2 linked regions of the Spirulina subsalsa PCC 9445 genome follow. The protein of the gene in region 1 binds, or shares a complex with, the protein of each later gene. Links are inferred from orthologs where the notes say so. Each region holds a gene or a part of one and is shown on either strand. Other genes may lie near its edges.

What was found.
Region 2: the proteins of dnaB (region 1) and dnaG are in contact, whole or in part, in a crystal structure (PDB 2R6A), measured with the Geobacillus stearothermophilus proteins. The link is inferred for Spirulina subsalsa PCC 9445 from one-to-one orthologs. Residues at the interface, in WP_033016901.1 of Geobacillus stearothermophilus: Ser13, Glu15, Ala16, Gln18, Glu91, Leu92, Asp94, Ala95, Val96, Pro97, Thr98, Ala99, Ala100, Asn101, Tyr104, Tyr105, Ile108; in WP_049624496.1 of Geobacillus stearothermophilus: Lys456, Leu457, Leu458, Pro459, Ala460, Asn463, Ala464, Leu467, Leu535, Leu536, Ile537, Ala538, Gln544, Glu545, Asp548, Tyr549, His552.

The regions. Positions count from the first base shown.
Region 1 is NZ_JH980292.1:4,748,973-4,752,165, reverse strand. What follows is about bases 192-3,057. They hold dnaB (replicative DNA helicase), read left to right. Parts: upstream 192-891; coding sequence 892-2,223; downstream 2,224-3,057. Other genes in these bases: rlmD (23S rRNA (uracil(1939)-C(5))-methyltransferase RlmD), read left to right, coding at 2,819-3,057; SPI9445_RS0121660 (adenosine deaminase family protein), read left to right, coding at 192-502. In the rest of the region: more of SPI9445_RS0121660, read left to right, coding at 1-191; more of rlmD, read left to right, coding at 3,058-3,193. UniProt on the Escherichia coli protein: The main replicative DNA helicase, it participates in initiation and elongation during chromosome replication. Travels ahead of the DNA replisome, separating dsDNA into templates for DNA synthesis.
Region 2 is NZ_JH980292.1:103,415-106,710, forward strand. The notes cover bases 81-3,049. They hold dnaG (DNA primase), read left to right. Parts: upstream 81-598; coding sequence 599-2,500; downstream 2,501-3,049. Other genes in these bases: SPI9445_RS0100945 (hypothetical protein), read right to left, coding at 81-265; SPI9445_RS0100960 (dienelactone hydrolase family protein), read right to left, coding at 2,467-3,049. In the rest of the region: more of SPI9445_RS0100945, read right to left, coding at 1-80; more of SPI9445_RS0100960, read right to left, coding at 3,050-3,296. UniProt on the Escherichia coli protein: RNA polymerase that catalyzes the synthesis of short RNA molecules used as primers for DNA polymerase during DNA replication.

The sequences.
Region 1 (3,193 bases):
AGCCAAGCGGATTGGGCATGGGGTGAGCATTTTTTATGAAAATGATCCTTGGGATCTCCTTGCGACTATGGCACAACGGGGAGTCCTAGTAGAAATTTGTCTCACCAGTAACGACGTGATTTTAAATGTGACCGGACCCGCTCATCCCTTCCTCGATTATTTAAAAGCTGGAGTCCCCGTAACGTTAGCCACAGATGACGAAGGAATTGGCCGGATTGATCTCAGCCATGAGTATTGGCAGGCCGCCATTCACTACGGTTTAGGTTATGTAGAATTAAAACGTTTAGCTCGCAATAGTTTGGAATATAGTTTTCTGCCCGGAGACAGTCTCTGGTCTAGTCCAGAGTACCGTTCTTTGGTTGCTCCCTGTCAAGGCGATAATCCCGGCAGTGGGACTATATCAAGCGGATGTGCTAATTTTTTAGCCAATCATGAACGAGCCAATCAACAATGGTTGTTGGAAGCTCAATTTTCTCAGTTTGAAGCGGCGCCTTGGCCCTAGGAACAGGGAACGCCGGATCTGGGAACAGGCCAGAGGCAAGAGGTCATAGGTAATAAGCAACTTGAACAAGTTAAGCTTGTGTGCATTTTGTCAAGTCCCCTGTTCCCCGTTCCCTGTTCCCTTGACTTCAATTTTGGACACAACCGGATTTTCCCACCTCCCCTGTTCCTTCCCGTTCCCTAGACTTCTAACATTGAGCCTTAACTTGTCAAGATTGGGTAATAGGTAATGGAGAATACTAATCAACTCCCGACTCCCGATTCCCGACTCCCGACTCCCCCGTTCCCTAGACTTCTAACATTGAGCCTTAACTTGTCAAGATTGGGTAATAAGTAATAATTCTTGATTCCCCGACTCTCCGACTTATTCAGCAAGCCCTAATTACTGATATGATTAGCAATTTAAGTAGTCTTGGGGATGTTCTCCCTCCCCAAAATATTGAAGCCGAAGAGGCTATTTTAGGGGGAATTTTACTAGATCCTGAAGCCATTGGACGGATTTTAGACACCCTACAAGCCGATGCCTTTTATATAGAAGCCCATCGTTCCATTTATCAAGCAGCCGTTGCCTTACATAATGGAGGTAGACCGACGGATTTAATGACCGTCACCAGTTGGTTACAAGATCACAGTCTGCTTGATAAAATTGGCGGTATTGCCAAACTAACCCAACTGTTAGAAAGAACCGTTTCTGCTGTCAATATTGACCGTTATGCTGCCATTGTGATGGATAAATATGTCCGTCGTCAACTCATTAGCGTGAGTTATGAAATTGGCACATTGGGTTTTGATACTACCCAAGGATTAGAACAAGTTCTAGACCAAGCAGAACAGAAAGTTTTTCAAATTACCCAAAAACGCCCACAACAAGGTTTAGCTCCTCTTTCTGATGCCTTAATTGAGACATTTTCTGAATTATCTAGCTTACAGGAGGCTACATCACTCCCCGGATATACCTGTGGTTTTTATGATTTAGATGCCATGACCAGTGGTTTCCAACGGTCGGATTTTATTGTGGTAGCTGGACGGCCATCTATGGGGAAAACCAGTTTTGCTTTAAATATTGCCACGAATGTGGCAAAACAACATCAATTACCTGTGGCCGTTTTTAGCTTAGAAATGTCTAAAGAACAGTTAGCTCAAAGGGTTTTAGCTGGGGAAGCCGGAATTGAAAGCAATCGTTTACGTTCAGGGACTATTTCGGGAACAGAAATGGAGGCTATTTCTCGGGCGATTGGCGAATTAGTAGATTTGCCTATTTATATTGACGATAGTGCAACGTTGAGCGTCATGCAAATGCGTTCAGAGGTGCGTCGATTACAGGCTGAAAAAGGGGGTAAAATTGGTTTAGTTTTGGTGGATTATTTACAGTTAATGGAAGGGGGAGGAGATAATCGGGTACAAGAAATTGCAAAAATTACCCGTTCTTTAAAAGGGTTAGCTCGGGAAATAAATGCTCCTGTGATTGCTCTTTCTCAATTGAGTCGGAGTGTGGAGTCTCGGACGAATAAACGCCCTATGATGTCAGATTTAAGGGAATCGGGATCTATTGAACAAGATGCGGATATGGTGATTATGTTGTATCGGGATTCTTACTATAATCCCGATTCTCCAGATCGCAATCTGGCTGAGGTGATTATTACGAAACACCGCAATGGTCCAACGGGAACAATTAAGCTGTTATTCCAACCGGAGTTAACGAAGTTTGCCAATTTAGCTTAGGGAGTCGGGAGTCGGGAATCGGTGTAGGGGCGCAATGCTTGCGCCCTAGGGAGTCGGGAATCGGGAATTGGCAATAGTCAGGAGTTTTGGCTATTCACTAGCTACTAGCCACTATTCCCCCTCTCCCCCTCTCCCCACAGCCCACATCTAAAAAATTTTGCTTAAACTCTAGACATTTTTGAGAGAGGATGTATAATAGTAAATGCGCGCAAAAAAAGAGCGCGGTTTTTTTCGGGGGTATAGCTCAGTTGGTAGAGCGCCTGCTTTGCAAGCAGGATGTCAGCGGTTCGAGTCCGCTTACCTCCATGAGACTTGGAACGTTATAGAATCTGGGGCTGAAGGGATTTACTCAATCCTTACTTGCCCTAAATTACTCAATGTTTACTCCTCATAGTGGCACTGGACAATTGCTCTGTCAAGGGGATGCTTACCTCCATTCTTGAGAGAACAAGAGTTTGAGGTAATCTGTTTGAATTGGCCTATTGGTGTTCCCTAGATTCTCTTGTTTCTCGATTGGGATCCGGGAAATCTTCGCCGTTTGAGGACAAGGAAAAGTTAACAATTTTGAGATACTGCATCACATTGAGGAGAAATTATGGTAGGGGAAGCCGTTAAGGAATGGCAACAGGGGAGCTTGTTGCAGGTGGAAATTGAGGATGTGGGCGATCGCGGCGAAGGAGTCGGACGTTGGCAGGATCGAGTGGTATTCGTGCCGGATACTGTCACGGGGGATCAGGTTTTAGTGCGTCTAGTTCAGGTGAAACGCCAATATGCTCAGGGCAAATTGCAAGAAATCTTAACCCCTTCCCCCCACCGCATTCGTCCCCGGTGTATTGTGGCGGATAAATGTGGGGGCTGTCAGTGGCAACATATTGAGGACTCCTATCAACACACCCTGAAACTCAATATCATCCGTCAAGCCCTCCTAAGAATTGGGGGGTTTAGTGATCCCCCTCTGGAGCCCTTCCTC
Region 2 (3,296 bases), 4.6 Mb from region 1 along the record:
AATCTTGGTTCGTATCGAAATCCCGGTTAGAATCATAATCTTGGTCGCCCCTGCGTTGTCTTTGGGCTTGGAATTGCCTTTGGGCCTGGAATTCTGAGGGTGAATCGACTTCAACTCTCGTCACTTCAATGGTTACCTTAGACTCGCCCCCATTGATCTGAGTCTCTTGAGGCAGAATCGCCCCCACCTGAACCGGAGTTAGCATTAAAGCCCCCACTTTCGTGGAAAGCAGGGCGATGAGTAAAGGAGATACTTGCAATTTCATCGTGAAAACTACAGATTACGACATTGTGCAGAATTGCACTCATGACAGTATAACAAATGAATAAAGTAGATTGGGTGAAAAGGGGTTTCGCGGCTTGACTTTTGACTTTTTAGATGATATCCTAGATAATGGGAATGTGTGGGTTTTTAAAATTAGTGCAACCACTCCCATTATGAAAAAACTTTTATAAAAAAATCATCCCAGAACCCCCGGATCTTGTCCAGAAAAATTTACATTTCTTAATTTAAAATTTCTTAACAAATCAAGCAAGGTAGAATAGAACTGTAATTTCTACACCAGACGAACCCTAGACGCCCTCAATAGAAACCTTCAATGAACCTACCTCGCATTCATAAAGACACCATTGATGCTGTTACAGAACGAGTCGATATTGTGGAAATTGTAGCAGAACAGGTCGTCTTGCGGAAACGGGGAAAAGACTTCGTAGGCTTGTGTCCTTTTCATGAGGAAAAAACCCCTAGCTTTACGGTTAGTCCCAGTAAACAAATGTTTTATTGTTTTGGCTGTGGCATGGGGGGAAGTGGGGTTAAGTTTTTGATGGAGTTGGGGAAACAATCCTTTGCCGAGGTAGTATTAGAACTTGCCCAACGGTATCAGATTCCGGTTAAGATGAACTCCCCGGAAGAAAGTCAAGCCTTACAGCGAGAAATTTCGGTACGGGAACAACTCTATGAAATCGCGGCTATTGCTAACAGTTTTTTTCAACACGCTTTACGACAATCCCAAGGAGAAACCGCTTGGGATTATTTACGGAAAAAACGTCAACTGAGTGAGGCTACAATTCAAAAATTTGGGTTAGGATATGCTCCCACAGGCTGGGAAACCCTCTATCGGTACTTAGTCGATGCAAAACGCTTTTCTTCTAGCTTAGTAGAACAAGTGGGATTGATTAAACCGCGAAAAAATGGGGATAGTTATTATGATTATTTTCGCGATCGCCTGATGATTCCCATTTGTGATGCTCAAGGGCGTGTCATTGCCTTTGGTAGTCGGACATTAGGCAATGATGAACCCAAATATTTAAACTCCCCGGAAACCCCCTTATTTAGTAAAGGAAAAACCCTCTTTGCGTTAGATCAAGCTAAGGCTGAAATTAGCAAACAGGATCGGGTGGTGGTGGTAGAGGGCTATTTTGATGCGATCGCCCTCCACGCGGCCGGAATTACCCCCGTTGTCGCGTCCTTGGGAACCGCTTTCACCCCCGATCAACTGAAACGGATTTTGCGCTATACCGAATCCAAACAGGTGATTTTAAACTTTGATGCCGATGCAGCAGGAACAAAAGCGACACGGCGGGCTATTGAAGAAATTGCCCCCTTAGTTTATTCCGGGCAAGTACAGTTAAGAGTCTTTAATTTACCGGGAGGTAAAGATGCGGATGAGTTTCTAAAATCCAGTGCTGACGCGGCTAATATTTATCTGCAAAAACTAGAAACAGCCCCCTTATGGATTGATTGGCAAATTGAACAGTTATTGGTGAATAAAGACCTCAATCAAGCGAATCAGTTTGAACAAGTTTCTAAAGAAATGGTCAAACTGTTAAACCATTTAGAGGATGTCAATAAACGCACCTACTATGTGAATTATTGCGCCCAACTGTTGAGTCAGGGGAATAGTTCCTTAGTCAGCAGTTATAGTCAGAACTTGCAAGCCCAATTGCGACGACCTAAGCGTAAATTTAATCAGCCCGATCAAGGAATTCCTAGACTTGACAGCGAGAAAAATTTACTGAATCGGGCAGAATTTATCCTGCTGTTGATTTATCTCCACTGCCCCCACCATCGGGAGGAAATTGTCGAACAATTAGAAGAGAATGATCTAATTTTTAGCCTTGCGCCCCATCGTTTTTTATGGCGCAAAATCCTAGAAGCAGAAACCGTCCATCCTCAAGAGTTACTCAAACATTTACGCCAGTTAAGCGCCACCCATTCTACAGAAATGAATGCCGTTTTGCCCTTGTTGTATTTAGACGAAAACCAGCCCCACGAGATTCTCCGCGCCCCTTTGTTGATTCGGGCGGCGATCGCCTCTCTTCAGCGTGTAACCTACGAAAAGACGCGCCGCCACTGTTTAGAGCAGTTAAAAAAACTCGATCCGGTGCAAGATGCTGACCAGTTCCAATACTACTCCCAAGAATTACAAAACCTCTGTAAACTAATCCAAGAATTGGATCAGATGCGTTATGCTTCGCTGTTAGATGTACTAGATTCTTGACCCTTTAAAAAACGGTTGAGAAAATCAATCGTTTTTTCCCAAGCATCGGCGGCCGCTTTAGCATTATAACGAGTGCCGGATGGATTGGCAAAGGCATGATCTGCCCCTTTATAGATATGGATTTCTGCGGTTTTCCCTAACGCTTGTAAGGTGGCTTCAAATTCTCGCACCGTTTCCACTGAGGGGTTTTGATCCAGTTCGCCAAAAATCCCTAAAATGGGCATTTCTAGAGTTTTTAATCGTTCGGGATCTGTCTCCATACCGCCCCCATAATAGATGACCACGGCATCTAATTGATCTGGTAATAGCAGGCCGGTATTTAAAGACCAACGCCCCCCAAAACACCAGCCTAAACTGGCAACTTTTGGGGCATTGTGTTCTGTTTTCAAGTAGTGATAAGCGAGGGCGAGATTATCTAACAATTGTTCAGGATTATTGTTAGCATTTGTGACCAATTGTAGGGCGGCCTCGGGATTATCTGCCGTTTCTCCTCCGTAGAGATCCACCGCTAACACGCGATACCCTTCTCCGGCCAGGCGATCGCTCATCATCTTAATATTGTCGTTTAAGCCCCACCACTCGTGAATCACAATAATTGCGGGTAAGTCCTCACTGTAGTCTGTGGGGGCGGCCAGATAGCCCATTAACGGTTTTTCCTCCACTGTCCCATAAGTCACCATTTCCGACTGGATGGGCATTCTAGGCGCTTGGGCGACTAGGGGAGTGGGAATGGGGCGATCGCCTTGGTGTAACTGTGCCATTTGTTCGCCTAGACTGGGTGAAAGGGTGGCCTGAG